One region of the Flavobacterium sp. AK-345 genome, then DNA from elsewhere that is predicted to be linked to it. Evidence: riboswitches for the same ligand, from Rfam matches in the RefSeq annotation. Region 1 holds a riboswitch; the other holds the start of a gene.

Region 1 (8,185 bases):
ACAAAGGAAATAGGTTACATAATAAAATCCCAGAGGGATGAACAATATTGTAGCGTCGGGTTTCAACCCGATGTACGCATAGTATTAACGTCAGATTTCAACCCGGGGAACGCGAGATTATGATTTCGGATTTCAATCTAATGATGCAAAGAATTAAATTTATTAGGTTAAAAACGACCGAATTTAATCCGATAAAATAAAAATCATCTAATTTTGATTGGATAAAATTAAATGAAATGGAACAAAACGAATTATATCCAATATTCCTAAAACTTCACAATCTGAATGTTTTGATTGTGGGCGGAGGAAATGTGGGACTGGAAAAATTGTCTTTTTTATTAAAGTCAAGTCCAAATGCAAATGTTGAGGTCGTAGCGCCGGATTTTCATTTAGAAATTAAAGTTTTAGCAGAAAGTCATCCTTCGATTAAATTGACGGAAGCTAAGTTCAAAAAGAAAATGCTCAAAAAACGCCATATGGTAATCGCTTGTACTGATGATTTAGAAGTCAACAAAAGAGTATATGATTTATCCAGAAAGCGTTATTTGATTTGCAATATTGCCGATACACCAGATTTGTGTGATTATTATTTAGGCGGAATCGTAACGAAAGGAAACGTAAAAATTGCTATTTCGACCAACGGAAAATCGCCAACAACCGCTAAAAGGTTAAGAGAGTTTTTTGAAGAGGTAATTCCGGAAGATATCAACCAAATGGTAGAAAATCTTAATGAATATCGCAAAACCTTAAAAGGCGACTTTGAAGAAAAGGTAAAAAGAATGAATGAAATAACCAATTCATTAAAAAATAAAGAATAGAAAATTGCGCAAAGAAATCAATGACAAAAATCATTGGCAGTAGAATAAATTATTCGTTTCTTTGTATTATTAAGAATGATTATAAACAACAACCATAATGATTAAAACAGATATACTTATAATTGGAGCAGGACCAACAGGTTTATTTGCCGTTTTTGAGGCAGGATTATTAAAATTAAAATGTCATATTTTAGATGCTTTGCCACAAGCAGGAGGACAACTTTCAGAATTGTATCCAAAAAAGCCTATTTATGATATTCCTGGTTTCCCTGAAGTTTTAGCAGGAGATTTAATTGATAATTTACAAGAACAAATTAAGCAGTTTGAACCAGGTTATACATTAGGAGAACGCGCAGAAACAATCGAAAAACAAGAAGACGGAAGTTTTATCGTAACCTCAAATAAAGGAACTAAATTTCACGCACCGGTTATCGCCATCGCTGGAGGTTTAGGAAGTTTTGAGCCTCGTAAACCACTTATAGAAGATATCGAGTTTTATGAAGATAAAGGAGTAAAATACTTCATCAAAAATCCGGAGAAATTCAGAGATAAGAGAGTTGTAATTGCCGGAGGAGGAGATTCAGCATTAGACTGGAGTATCTTTTTGGCAAATGTAGCTTCAGAAGTAACTTTAATTCACCGTAGAAATGAGTTTAGAGGAGCTTTAGATTCTGTAGAAAAAGTACAGGAATTAAAAACTTCCGGAAAAATTAAACTAATTACACCAGCAGAAGTTATCGGAATAAATGGCGCTGAGCACGTTGAATCGTTAGATATCGAAGAAAACGGAGCACACCGTAAAATCGAAACAGATTTCTTCATTCCACTTTTCGGATTAACGCCAAAATTAGGACCAATCGCAGACTGGGGATTAGAAATCGAAAAAAATGCCATTAAAGTAAACAATGCATTAGATTACCAAACTAATATTCCGGGAATCTTCGCTATTGGAGACGTAAACACATACCCAGGAAAATTGAAATTGATTCTTTGTGGTTTCCATGAAGCAACTTTAATGTGTCAGGCCGCATACGCAATTATCAATCCGGGTAAAAAATATGTATTAAAATATACAACAGTTTCCGGAGTAGACGGTTTCGACGGAACTCGTAAAGAAGCCCCAAAAGCAGTTGTGAAAGCGATTGTCTAAGGTTCTGAGATACTAAGACACTAAGATTCTAAGATTTTTATATATAAAGCTCAAACTTATGGTTTGGGCTTTTTCGTTTTTAACAAATAAGAATTCGTTTTTTAAACATAGCCAGTGGTTTCAACCACTGGAGCGCATTGCATATCACAATACATATTCATGATGAATAATCGCAATTTGTTCTCACGATGTAAAATTACGATCCGTTTCCCACGGTTGAAACCGTGGGCTATATTTGAAAAACATATGCCAAACTTTAAACTGAGGAGCTCGACATCTTATTGTCTCAACCCCTTAAAAAAAAATCCTTAGAACCTTAGCAACTCAGTCCCTCAGAACCTTAAAAAAAAACTTGCAAGTCGCAAGGCTATTTCATACCTTTGCACTGTTCTTAAAATTATTGAAAGTTATCACGAAAGGCGGAGGGAAAGACCCAATGAAACCTTAGCAACCCTTTATCATAAAGAAGGTGCTACATTCTACTTAATACGAATTCATTGTATTTAAGATAGATAACACAAAATACATAAAGTATTTTCCAAAACTCTTCCTGACAACCATACAATATTATTTTACTGAATTCAGTATTATGAGCGAATCATTGACGCATTTTTTGCTGTCATTAGTTCCCGCTGTACACAATATCTTTTTATTCTGAACCCCAGAATAAAAAGGATATTTGCTTCCATCGGGGCTAGCTAGCTTACAATAGTGATTTTTTGGAATTAATGTGAAGCAAAATATCGATTTAAACCTGACGGGTTTTTAAAACCCGTCAGGTTTATTAAATGTCAGAAATATAATTAAATAAAAAGCTTGGCGCCTTAGCGTCTTTGCGGCAAATAAGTCATGGCAATAACAATTCAGGAAGCAATTAAAAAAAATATCCTAATCCTTGATGGAGCAATGGGAACGATGTTGCAACGCTATAATTTCTCCGAAGAAGATTTTCGTGGAGAGCGTTTCAAAGATTTTCCACATCCGTTAAAAGGAAACAACGATTTACTATCCATAACACAACCACAAGCGATCCGCGATGTTCACGCCGCTTATTTTGAAGCTGGCGCTGACATCGTAGAAACCAATACTTTTTCAGGAACTACAATCGGTATGGCCGATTATTTCCTGGAAGATTTGGTCTATGAATTAAATTACGAATCGGCTAAAATTGCCAGAGAAGTAGCCGATGAATTCACCGCTAAAAATCCGGAGAAACCACGTTTTGTTGCCGGATCCATCGGACCAACAAACAGAACGGCAAGTATGTCGCCAGATGTAAACGATCCGGGTTACAGAGCCGTAACTTTTGATGATTTGCGTATTGCTTACAAACAACAAGTCGAAGCTTTAATGGATGGAGGATGCGATTTACTTTTGGTAGAAACTATTTTCGACACCTTAAATGCTAAAGCAGCACTTTTTGCAATCGAAGAAGTAAAAGACGAACGCAATTTGGATATTCCAATCATGGTTTCGGGAACGATTACCGATGCTTCAGGAAGAACACTTTCCGGGCAAACGGTTGAAGCGTTCTTAATTTCAGTATCACATATTCCGTTATTGAGTGTTGGTTTTAATTGTGCTCTTGGAGCCGATTTGTTGAAACCGTATTTAAAAACATTATCTCAGCATACACAGTTCAACGTTTCGGCACATCCAAATGCAGGTTTACCAAACGCGTTCGGACAATATGATGAAACACCAGAACAAACTCAGGCGCTAATCAAAGAATATTTAGATGATAATTTAATTAATATTATCGGTGGTTGTTGTGGAACAACTCCGGATCATATTCGATTAATTGCTGAAGTAGCGAAGGGTTATAAGCCGAGAGTGGCGCCTGTTTTGGCCTAATGTTTACGTTTCCTACAAGGTTTTCAAAACCTTGTAGGTATAAATTTGTTGGCGAGTAAATGGCAAACCTACAAGGTTTTGGAAACCTTGCAGGTTAAAGGAAGCTAAAGGTTTTGTCGGAACAATATGTTTTTAAAAATGTGGAATATCGGGATGAGATTGCTTCGTTCCTCGCAAAGACAAGTAAGCCGAAGAAATAAAAGTTCCGGAGGAACGAAATATTGGTAGCAACGGAATTTATTCCGTTGAAAATGATAAAGATTCACAACAAAAGTTCCGTAGGAACGACATATATAGGTTCAAAGATTTGAAAACGATTATTGAAAACGTGAAAAAACATAAATATCTTATGAAACCAAGTTTGCGTGAGGGATAGAAGTGGATAGCCCACAGCCTGACGAAGGAAGTGTGAGGACTAGAAACGAATAGCCTGACCCGGAGGGACACGCCCAAAATAAGATTATTAAAAAACGAAATATACCTACAAGGTTTCGAAAACCTTGCAGGAAAGAAAACAAAGAATAAAAAACTTAGAACCTAAGCATCTTAGGACCTTAGTAACTTAAAAAGAAATGGCAGAAAAAAGAAGAGACCTTGTATTAGCAGGATTAGAACCGTTAATTATTACGCCCGAAAGTGTTTTTGTAAACGTTGGGGAACGTACGAATGTAACCGGTTCACGAAAATTCCTTCGCTTGATCAAGGAAGAGAAATATGACGAGGCGCTTGATATTGCAAGACAACAAGTAGAAGGTGGAGCACAAATCATCGATATTAATATGGATGAAGGAATGCTTGATGGTGTTCAGGCAATGACTAAATTTTTGAATTTAATTGCATCAGAACCGGATATTTCGAGAGTGCCGATTATGATCGACAGTTCGAAATGGGAAATCATCGAAGCGGGTCTAAAAGTAGTACAAGGAAAAAGTGTTGTAAATTCCATTTCATTGAAAGAAGGTGAAGAAGCCTTTATTCATCATGCCAAATTAATCAAACGTTACGGAGCGGCTGCGATTATTATGGCTTTTGACGAAGTAGGTCAGGCCGATAATTTTGATCGAAGAGTCGAAATCTGCCAGCGTTCGTATGATATTTTGGTTAACAAAGTTGGTTTTCCTCCACAGGATATTATTTTCGATTTAAACATTTTTCCCGTTGCAACCGGAATGGAAGAACATCGCCTGAATGCTTTGGACTTTTTTAGAGGTACAAAATGGGTTCGTGATAACTTGCCACACGCACATATTAGTGGTGGAGTAAGTAACGTTTCGTTCTCTTTTAGAGGAAACGATCACGTTCGTGAAGCGATGCATTCGGTGTTTTTATACCACGCGATCAAGAACGGAATGACGATGGGAATCGTGAATCCGGAGATGCTTTCGATTTACGATGATATTCCGAAAGATTTGTTAGAGCACGTTGAAGACGTAATTTTAAATAGACGCGATGACGCGACAGAACGACTTTTAGATTTTGCGGAGAACGTAAAAGGCGAAGTAAAAAGTGATGAAAAAGCGATTCAGGAATGGCGTTTAGGAACGGTTCAGGAAAGAATTACGCATTCATTGGTTAAAGGAGTTGATGCTTTTATTGAAGAAGATGTTGAAGAAGCCCGTTTGGCTGCAACAAAACCAATTGAAGTTATCGAAATCAATTTGATGACGGGAATGAATGTCGTAGGAGATTTATTCGGAAGCGGAAAAATGTTCTTGCCTCAGGTAGTAAAATCGGCACGTGTAATGAAAAAAGCGGTTGCATATTTATTGCCCTATATTGAAGCTAGTAAACAAGCCGGAGACAAACAAGGAAACGGGAAAATATTGATGGCAACCGTAAAAGGTGACGTTCACGATATTGGTAAAAACATTGTTTCGGTAGTTTTGGCTTGTAACAATTATGAGATTGTAGATCTTGGTGTTATGGTGCCTCCGGAAAAAATTATTGCGGCCGCGATTGAACATAATGTTGACATTATTGGTTTAAGCGGATTAATTACACCTTCGCTTGACGAAATGGTCTATCTGGCCAAAGAACTTGACAAACAAGATATTAAAATCCCGATTATGATTGGTGGAGCTACCACTTCGCGTGCGCATACTGCCGTGAAAATCGCTCCGCAATATAGAGAAACTGTAATTCACGTAAACGATGCTTCGCGCGCCGTGACAGTTGCAGGAAACCTGTTAGATCATAACCGAAAAATATATGCAAGCGATATTCGTGCAGAATACGATTCGTTTAGAGAAACGTTTTTAAATCGTTCAAGAGATAAAAACTTCTTGAGTATTGAAGATGCCCGTAAAAATAAAATGCAATTAGATTGGAGTGAATACACGCCGACAAAACCAAAATTTATTGGAAAACAAACCGTCGAGGTTGAACTAGATGTTTTGGTTCCGTATATCGACTGGACGCCGTTTTTTCAAACTTGGGAATTGCACGGAAAATATCCTGCGATTTTAACGGATGAGGTTGTGGGTAAAGAAGCAACTTCTCTTTTTGCAGATGCTAAGGCGATGCTTAAAGTGATTTTGGCTGAGAAAAAACTACAAGCAAAAGGTATTTACGGAATTTTTCCTGCGAATCAGGTTGATGATGACGATATCGAATTGCGTGATGAAAACGGAAAATTTTTAGAGAAATTCTTAACGCTTCGTCAGCAATCACAAAAAACAAAAGGCGCACCGAATATTGCATTGTCTGATTTTATTCTGCCAAAAGAAAGCGGAATAGAGGATTATATGGGAGCTTTTTGTGTGACAACCGGTTTTGGTGTAGATGAATGGGCCGCGGAATTTGAGAAAGATTTGGATGATTATAATTCGATTATGGTTAAAGCGCTTGCAGACCGTTTTGCTGAGGCTTTTGCCGAATATCTTCACGAAAAAGTTCGTAAAGATTTCTGGGGTTATGATAGAGAAGAATCTTTAACAAACGAAGAATTAATTAAAGAAAATTATAAAGGAATTCGTCCGGCGCCAGGATATCCGGCTTGTCCTGATCACCTGGAAAAACCAACGATTTGGAAACTCTTAAATGTAGCCGAAGAAATTGGAGTTACGTTAACGGAAAGCATGGCGATGTGGCCGGCTTCCTCTGTTTCAGGATATTATTTCGGAAACCCGAAAAGCAGGTATTTCGGACTCGGAAAAATAAAAGAAGATCAGGTGGTTGATTACGCCAAACGACGTAGCGTGCCAACAGATTACGCAATGAAATGGTTAAACCCTAATATAGCAGATTAAGAAAAAGTTTCAAGTTTCAGGTTTCAGGTTCGCACGTAACTTGAAACTTGAAACTTAAAAAACTTGAAACAAAAAACAAGAATGAAAGTAACAGAACATATAGAAAACGCCAAAGGAAATACATTATTCTCATTTGAACTTATTCCGCCTCAAAAGGGGAAAAGCATTCAGGAATTATACGATAATATCGATCCGTTGATGGAGTTTAAACCGCCATTTATTGATGTAACAACTTCACGTGAAGAATACATTTATATTGATAAAGGCAACGGACTTTTAGATAAAAAATTGACTCGTATGCGTCCGGGAACGCTTGGAATTTGCGCTTCTATAAAACATAAATACAATGTAGATACTGTACCGCACTTGCTTTGTGGCGGATTTACACAGGAAGAAACAGAATACATGTTGGTTGATTGTCAGTATTTAGGAATCAACAATGTAATGGCACTTCGTGGGGATGCCATGAAAGATGAACAATCTTTTGTGCCAAAAGTTGGTGGTAATAGTTTTGCTATTGATTTGGTAAGACAAATCAACGATTTAAATTGCGGAAAATATCTGCATGAAGTTATGGATGCCGACAATAAAGCTGATTTTTGTATTGGAGTTGCAGGATATCCTGAGAAACATTTAGAATCTCCTTCGTTACAATCAGATTTAAAAAGACTGAAAGAAAAAGTAGATGCAGGAGCAGATTATGTGGTGACGCAGATGTTTTTTGACAATGCTAAATATTTTACTTTTGTAGAAAAAGCGAGAGAAATGGGGATCACAATTCCTATTATTCCGGGAATTAAACCAATTGCTGTTCAAAGACATTTACAAATTTTACCCCAGATTTTCAGAATTGATTTACCGGAAGATTTAATCGATGCTGTTGATAAATGCAAAAACAATGCAGAAATAAAACAAGTAGGAATCGAGTGGGCAATTCAGCAATCGTTAGAATTAAAAGCTGCCGGAGTTCCTGTTTTACATTATTATTCAATGGGAAAATCTGAGAATATTCGCCAAATCGCGAGTCAGATTTTTTAATATTTAAATACAATGCTGTAATCTTTATCAAAGTTCAAAACTTTGACAAAGATATTGCTAGCTTGGAATTTGGGAGT
Region 2 (8,185 bases), on a different contig from region 1:
ACGGAGCCATCAATATTCAAAAACATTACAGTTGGTTAAGTCATGTTAATCAATACGTTGAATTAATTAATGAGAATCTGACGCTTTCATCTGGTTCCGGAATTAAAAACAGACACTATCCAAATATCAATATTGAGCGTTTAAAAAGAAAAGTCGAAAATTTATTAGTTTCGGATATTGACGGAACCCTGATTGAACCCAAATTAAATAATCCGGGTTTAAAAGAATTAAAAGTGCATTTAGTAAATCGCACCAATAAAATGGCTTTTGCCCTCGCATCCGGAAGAAATTTGACGCTGGTAAAAAAAGTAATTGATGAAGAACAATTTCCGCTACCGGATTTTATTATTTGCTCTGTTGGAACCGAAATTTATTATACAAATGGTACGGATTACATTTTAGATAAAGGCTGGGCGACTTTTTTATCAGGAAGATGGAAAAGAGATGATATTGAAAATCGTTTAAAAGCAATTCCGTGGATGAAACTCCAGGAAGATGAAGCTCAAAATCCTTTTAAGATCTCCTATTATTATGATAAGGAAAAATACGATCATGAAGAGTTAGTCAAGGCTTTAGGAAAGGGATGGTATAAAATCAACATTATTCCGAGTCACGGACAGTTTCTGGATTTTATTCCCAAAAGAGCTTCAAAAGGAAACGCAATTAAATTTTTATGCCGTAAATGGGCAATTCCTTTGTCTAACGTAATTGCGGCAGGAGATTCAGGAAATGATATCGACATGTTTAGAGGTGCAATAAAAGGAATTATTGTAGGAAACAGAAGTATGGAATTAGATCATTATGAAACAACCAAAAGTATTTTTGTGGCAAAAAGTTCAGCATCTTTAGGAATTTTAGAAGGATTAAAACATTATAAAATAATAAAATAATATGTATTCAGGTTCAGGTTTTAGCAGTTGGGAAATAGGCGATGTTGATGTTTTTATTGATGAAAACGGACTTCATCATTTGTTTCATTTGATTATTCCTAATCATGATTATATCGCACATGCCGTATCGCGTGATGGTCTTTCCTGGAAAAGAGTAAAAAATGCTTTGTGGGTTGGAGATCCCGGAGAATGGGATGACGATATGTTATGGACGATGCACGTAAGTAAAAACACAGCGGGAGAAGGTTACGAAATGTATTATACAGGATTAAAGCGCAAGGATAAAGGAATAATGCAAAAAGTAGGAAGGGCAGTTTCTCCGGATTTAATTCATTGGACGAAAGAAAACGAATATGGTCTTCCTTTAAAAAGTCAGGCACCTTATTATGAAAGTTCGGCCAATAATCCCCGCGAATGGATTAGTTTTAGAGATCCGTATAAGTATGAATTTGAGGGAGAAGATTATTTGCTAATTTGCGCCAGAAGTGCCATCGGACCAACTTACAGAAGGGGATGTATTGGTGTAGCAAAAAGAGAAGCTACTGGTTTTGTGCTTCAAAAGCCGCTGCATGTTCCGTATGTATATGATGATGTGGAATGCCCTTGCGTAGTCGAAATAAAAGGAATGCATTATTTGTTGGGTTCGATTCGCGAAGATATTAAAGTTCGTTATTGGTTCTCTCCTGATTTTAAAGGAGAATATCATGCTTTTCATAATAATGTGCTAATGCCACAAGGCAATTATGCCGCAAGAATTGTAAAGGAAGGCGATTATTTTTTGATCTACAATTTTTATTTTGTGGGAGGAAATGTCAACACACATCGCGTAATTCCGCCACCAAAACAATTAGATGTTGATACCAGCGGCAGACTTTTATTAAAAACCTATCACCATTGGGAAACGATTTATCAGAGAACAATTGCGCAAAAGAACTTACCAATTCCGGTGCCTATTTTAGGAAATCCATCTGCAAATTTTGTTTTAGAACATGAAAATAAGTGGCGTTTTGGATGCCGAAGCGGTTACGAAGTTTTTTGTTTTGAAAAACCATCCAATGATTTTGTGTGGGAAGGAACACTGGCGGTTGAAGGAATGGGAAAAACAGGTTTTGTAATTGAGTGCGACGAAGAAGGAACTGCCTATTATGTTTCAATTGATTTTGTAAATGGTTTTGTCCAGTTTCGAGCGTGGGGATTTAATGAAAAAGACGTCAAAAACAATTTTATCTTCGAAAATATTCAAACGAATCAATTTGAAATTGTCGATAAAAAAGAAATCTACTTTAAAATAATCCGTCACGGAAATTACTATGAAGTATCGATCAATGAAGTGGTTAAATTAACTTTATTGGATTTTAAATACAGCGAAGGAAAAATAGGGGTCTATGTTTGTTCTGCCATTGTATCCTTAAAAGATTCAAAGATTCACGTAATTCCAGAACCGGAAAATGAATACGCAACTTCAGATCCAAATAAAGCTTTTGATGAATATTTGAAAAAATCGCATTAAGAAGAAAGAGGATAGAGGGAAGAGAATAGAAGCAAGACAATAGAAGCAAGAGAATAGAGGCAAGAGGATAGAAGAAAGAAAGAGAGATGAATATAGCCCAAGGTTTCAACCTTGGGGGACATGCATAATAAAAATACATTATGTCCCAACGGTTGAAACCGTTGGCAATGTTTACAAGTAAAATAAATTATGGCTTTTACGAATTTGCATGAATTAATTTTAAGATCAACTATTAAAAAATTAGTGCAAATTCGTGAAATTCGTGAAATTCGTGTTTAAATGTTATTATTAAGTTGTAAAATGTTTCCAAAAGCTGCTGCAGCCTTGTGAACCTGAATAACCCAGTCATCAGCGGCATTATCATCGGCACCATCTGAAATATATTTTAGACATAAAAACGGGATATTTTCTTTCATGGCAATCATGGCAAGTGCATAAGCTTCCATATCTACCACATCATATATTTTGGTGGCGTGACCCATCTCAAAACTATCACCTGTTCCACAAATACCTATTTGCAGGTTATCCATTGCCAAACCATAGTCAAGAATTACTGGTAAATTAGAAAGCGGAGTTTCATATTGTGCAAATCCCAAACCTCTCACATCCATATCTCTTTGCACAAATTTAGTACAGCAAATAATGTCGCCTTTTTGAAAAGAATTGCTTCCTGCTGATCCAAGATTAACGATTAAAGATGGTTTTTTGTTTTGAATAACTTTGGTTAATTCATAAGCTGCATTTACTTTTCCGATTCCGGTAATGAGCGTATTTTGACCAACGAAAATATCTGCTGCTTCAGATTCTAATGCAAATGAGAATAATACATCTTTTAATGGAAAAGATAATTCGGGTGTAATTTTTATCATTAAATAAGTTTATTTTTCGATATGCAAAGATGCTCATTTCAACTAAATAATAGGTCATGGAAAGAAAGGATTTATGTCAATTTTTTATTGTTCAGATAAGAGATCAGATAGTACGTAATACTTTATTTATTGTTAAAAATTAAAAAAAACAGTTTTAAACTATATTAATTCGATAGAATTTATATATATTTGTAGAGTAGAAAATTTCTACATGACTTATCCAGAAAGACTGAGGGAATAGGCCCGATGATGTCTTAGCAACCTGTTGCCAAATAAGGTGCTAAATCCTTCCGCTACGGCGGACAGATAAGAAAGATTTCGTTTAGTAAATCTGAATAAGCTCATCATTATTAAATTTTTTTATCATTAAAATGAAAGCTGAGCTATTATTATACGCCAATTTTACAGAAACCAATCTGCTATTTCAGGAAAATAAATCTTTAGTTTTTCGAATGCACGGCAGGTAATTTTTTCTAGTCTATTTCCCTTTATTGACGTTACGTTAGGCCATTTCAAATTGGTCAGGGAACACTTATGTTCAATTTTAAATCAAATTATTATGAAAAATATCTTATTAAGCAACACTAATAATCAACTGCGATATATCGGTTACAAAACCTTAAAAAATCACTTCGAAAATTTGGATTCTTCCAAAGATTCAACGAGAAATAAAATATGTTAATTTAAAATGATAGGGAAATGAATGTTATTGAGAAGCAAGTAAAAACAAGCCAATTAGAAAAGTATTTTTCGAAATTTAGAGAAAATACAATAGGAGTAAATCACATTTTTGAATCCATTTACGGAAAACAAAATTTATTATATGCTGACTGGGTTGCCAGCGGAAGATTATATATTCCGATTGAAGATATAATGCTCAATAAAATAGGTCCGATGATTGCCAATACGCATTCATTTTCAAGTCAAACCGGAAAAGCTTCCACGTATGCTTATCAGCATGCCAGAGCAGTAATTAAAAAACACGTTAATGCTAATGAGTCTGATGTTTTGGTTACCACAGGAACCGGAATGACAGCAGCTTTATCTAAATTGCAGCGTTATCTGGGTTTGCGTACTGCCGATAATAAATTTCATTCTAAAAAAACTGAAGACGAAACAGATAAACCAGTCGTTTTTATTACTCACATGGAACATCATTCTAATCAGGTTCCGTGGTATGAAACCAATGCCGATGTGGTTATTTTGCCTGCCGACGAGAACAATTTGGTAAACCCCGAAATTCTTGCTGAGAAAATAAAAAAATACGCAGATCGAAAACTGAAAATCGGCTCTTTTACGGCTTGCTCAAATGTATCCGGAATAATTACACCTTATCATGAATTGGCCAAAATCATGCATCAAAATGGTGGTTTTTGCTTTGTTGATTTTGCAGCTTCTGCACCTTATGTAAAAATTAATATGCATCCTGAAGATCCTGAAGAACAATTAGATGCGATTTTCTTTTCTCCACATAAATTCCTGGGCGGCCCCGGAACCTGCGGGGTTTTGGTTTTTAATGAAAAGTTATACAAAAGCAACATTCCCGATAATCCGGGCGGAGGAAACGTAAAATGGACAAATCCATCCGGAGGATATCAATATAGTGACATAATAGAAGTAAAAGAAGATGGCGGAACTCCAGGATTTTTGCAGGTAATAAGAACTGCTTTGGCTCTGGAACTAAAAGACCAGATGAAAGTAGAAAACATAAAAAACAGAGAAAAAGAATTGCTTGATCTTTGTTATGCAGCGTTTAGTAAAATTCCGGGTTTATCTATTTTGGGAGATATTACAACCGAAAGAATTGGCTGCGTTTCTTTTGTAATCGAAAACATTCATTACAATTTGGTTGTTAGACTTTTAAATGACCGTTTCGGAATTCAGGTTCGTGGCGGTTGGTCCTGCGCCAGCACTTATGCACATTATTTGTTTGATATTGATGAAGAAAAATCAAAAGAAATAACCAACGAATTACTTCAGAAAAATCAAACCAATAAACCGGGATGGGTTCGTTTATCCCTGCATCCAATCATGACAAATGAAGAACTTTTGTTTATTTGTGATGCTATACAGCAAGTTGCGCAAAATTATCAGGAATGGCAAAAAGATTATAAATACAATAGTTCTTCTAATGAATTTGAGAATGTTATAATTGGAGAAGATATTGAAAAAGAGGTACAAAAATGGTTTGAGCTCGGGTAATATAAATGTGCTTTTTAATAAAATTTAAAAACTCATTTCATTACCGAAATGAGTTTTTTTTTGCTAAAACCTGTTATCAGTTTAAAATAATTCCAATTGATTATTAGGGTTTGAAGGTTTGCTTTTTGGAGGTTTGGCATCTCCAAAAATAGTTCTTCCGCCATATTTGTGCGATTCATCACGTTCTCTTTGAATCAGGGCATCAAAGTTAGAATTGGGTGTAAAACTTTCTTCGGCTTTTCTTGAAATCTCTGATAATTTTTGAATTGCCTGTATTTTGTCACTATTTCCAATTTTAGCACGATTAATTGCCCTTTGCAAAGTATCAATTGTTTCATCATAAATTTTTACAGGAACAGGAAACGGATGCCCGTCTTTTCCGCCATGAGCGAAAGAAAAACGTGCCGGATCTTCAAATCGGGTAGGAGTGCCGTAAATTATTTCACTAACCAATGCTAACGATTGTAAAGCTCTTGGTCCCATTCCTTTTAAAAGCAATAATTCTTCAAAATCTTCCGGTTTATTTTCGTGGGTTGCCCATAACATTGCGCCCAATCTTTTCATATTTACATCTTCCATTCTCACATCGTGATGTGCAGGCATAGAAAGATGCTGCATTTCTTTCATGATTCTTGTTGGAGATTCTTTAGATAATTCTAAAATACCTTCTCTGGATTTTGTGGCCGCCTCAGCCGTAAGATTTAAGATTGTGCCTTGATTTTCGCCATAAATAAAAGTATGAGGCTCATTTATAAAGGATTTTAAATCTTGCGAATGCCAATGATATCTTCTGGCAGTTTGGGAGTCAGGATTCATTCCTTGCTGAATAACAGCCCATTGTCCTTTATTGTCAACGATAAAATTATGCTGGTACAATTGAAATCCGTCCTGAATGGCCGTGTTGTCAACTTTGGCAGTTAGTCTGCTGCAATTTGCAAGATCATTTCCGTCAAGGCCTGTTTTTTCGCCAACAAATAAAAGTTCCTGAGGAGTTAGCATGGAATGTTTGCCTTTGCCTCCGCAAATATATATTCCCAATTCTTTTGAATGCGGGTTTACTGATTTTTTTAAGGCTCCAAGTACAGAAGTTGTAATGCCCGAAGAATGCCAATCCATGCCCATCACGGCACCAAAACTCTGAAACCAAAAAGGATTGCTTAGTTTGCTTATTACTTCAGAAGTAGAAAATTCCATAGCAATCGTTTCTACAATCGCAAAACCAAGTTTAGACATTCTTTCAGCAAGCCACAATGGAACATGCCCATAATGTAAAGGAAGATCTGCTGTACCGGAACGTTTCATTTGATAGAATTTGGATTACTGCAAAATTAAGCAAAATAGTTTAAAACGCTTATTTGCAAAAGAAATGATTAAGAATACATTAGCATATTTTATTAAATAACAGATTGTTATCAGCAAAATAAAAACCGCCGGATTTTGCCCAGCGGTTTAGATTACTTTTTATAAAATTCCGATTTTTGATATACAGATTTATCTATTTACATCATCTTCTGTATAGGTATCATCATCTTCAGGTTCGGCAGTAGTTGCATTATATTCATCCAACGTTCTTCTGTCGGGATCATTATTCTTTTTTAAATCTTCATCCAGATACTGCGGTCTATTGGTGTTTTTTTGAAAATCGGGATCAATATTATCGTTATCATCCAGTCTGTGCTGAATTGGATGCTCATTAGATTTCTCATTATATTGATCTCTTTTTCCGGAAGTATCAGCCTGATTCTGATTTAGTATAGTATCCTTGCTTTCCATGGTTTCAGATTTATTCGCCTGATTATCTGATCTGTCGTTTCTGTGGTCTGAAGTATTCATAATAATAAGTTTATAGTTAATAATTAATTCAAGTTGCTAATAAAAAAAGTATAATCCCTACGGGATATTTCTAGGGTGTTACTTTCGTTTCTACCAATATTTAACTCCTAACGGAGTAATAAAAATATCTCGCAAAGACGCAAAATCGCAAATATTTTGTCATTTCGACGGAGGAGAAATCTCCACAAGTAACTCCGCAAAGAGAATCCAATCTTTGTCGAGCTTCTCACGGAGATTTCTCCTCCGTCGAAATGACAATATTGTGTTTAAACTTTGCGGCTTTGCAAGAAAAATTATTGTTCAAAAAGCTTAACTTAATGACATTGTCCCGTAGGGACTACACTTATTAATTAGCAATTGAATTCATTACAAATCTATAGACAACAAATAAGAATAAATTATACTTTTTCGATCTTTAATTGTATTATTATCAGTTGTTTACTTTGAAGTTGCATTTAATAATTTATGGACATTTTGTAATTTTTGGCATCGAATAGTAGAATTTTTTCTCTTTCATTTTTATTTAATTTGATATATAAAATTACAGTGCTAAACAATGTTCATTTTTTAACTAAAAATAACTTATTATGAAAATACCTAGAGAAATTATTAATGGGATTTATATATTTTTAGGAATTGCTGCTTTCTTCTTATTACTGGAAGTTTTAAATCTTGCTCATCTTTTTTATCTGCGTTTATTAAATGTACTTTTTATTTTTTATGGCGTAAACAGAACTTTAAAAATGAATCTTGCTGATGGTAAGAACAGTTTTGTTCCCAACGCAATTTCGGCTATGGTAACTTCTTTTACGGGTGTGGTTATTAGTATTATAGCATTACTTATTTATAGTTATGCTAAAGGAGGAGACAAATACGTAAAA

The links. Region 1 has a riboswitch for S-adenosylmethionine ahead of AC4FQ3_RS07670 (homocysteine S-methyltransferase family protein). Riboswitches for the same ligand answer to the same signal wherever they lie in the genome.
Region 2: another riboswitch for S-adenosylmethionine. It lies ahead of AC4FQ3_RS03770 (aminotransferase class V-fold PLP-dependent enzyme); the one in region 1 lies ahead of AC4FQ3_RS07670 (homocysteine S-methyltransferase family protein).

Annotation. Positions count from the first base shown of each region.
Region 1 is NZ_JBZEER010000003.1:167,634-175,818, reverse strand. Features, by position in the region: gene AC4FQ3_RS07680 (precorrin-2 dehydrogenase/sirohydrochlorin ferrochelatase family protein) at 237-818, shown strand; gene AC4FQ3_RS07675 (NAD(P)/FAD-dependent oxidoreductase) at 916-1,968, shown strand; SAM riboswitch class I at 2,373-2,487, shown strand; gene AC4FQ3_RS07670 (homocysteine S-methyltransferase family protein) at 2,818-3,822, shown strand; gene metH (methionine synthase) at 4,395-7,070, shown strand; gene metF (methylenetetrahydrofolate reductase [NAD(P)H]) at 7,152-8,108, shown strand.
Region 2 is NZ_JBZEER010000001.1:826,192-834,376, reverse strand. Features, by position in the region: gene AC4FQ3_RS03785 (HAD-IIB family hydrolase) at 1-890, shown strand, start outside; gene AC4FQ3_RS03780 (glycoside hydrolase family protein) at 892-2,400, shown strand; gene AC4FQ3_RS03775 (5'-methylthioadenosine/S-adenosylhomocysteine nucleosidase family protein) at 2,676-3,269, opposite strand; SAM riboswitch class I at 3,483-3,582, shown strand; gene AC4FQ3_RS03770 (aminotransferase class V-fold PLP-dependent enzyme) at 3,969-5,471, shown strand; gene AC4FQ3_RS03765 (DUF763 domain-containing protein) at 5,553-6,773, opposite strand; gene AC4FQ3_RS03760 (hypothetical protein) at 6,963-7,304, opposite strand; gene AC4FQ3_RS03755 (hypothetical protein) at 7,892-8,185, shown strand, end outside.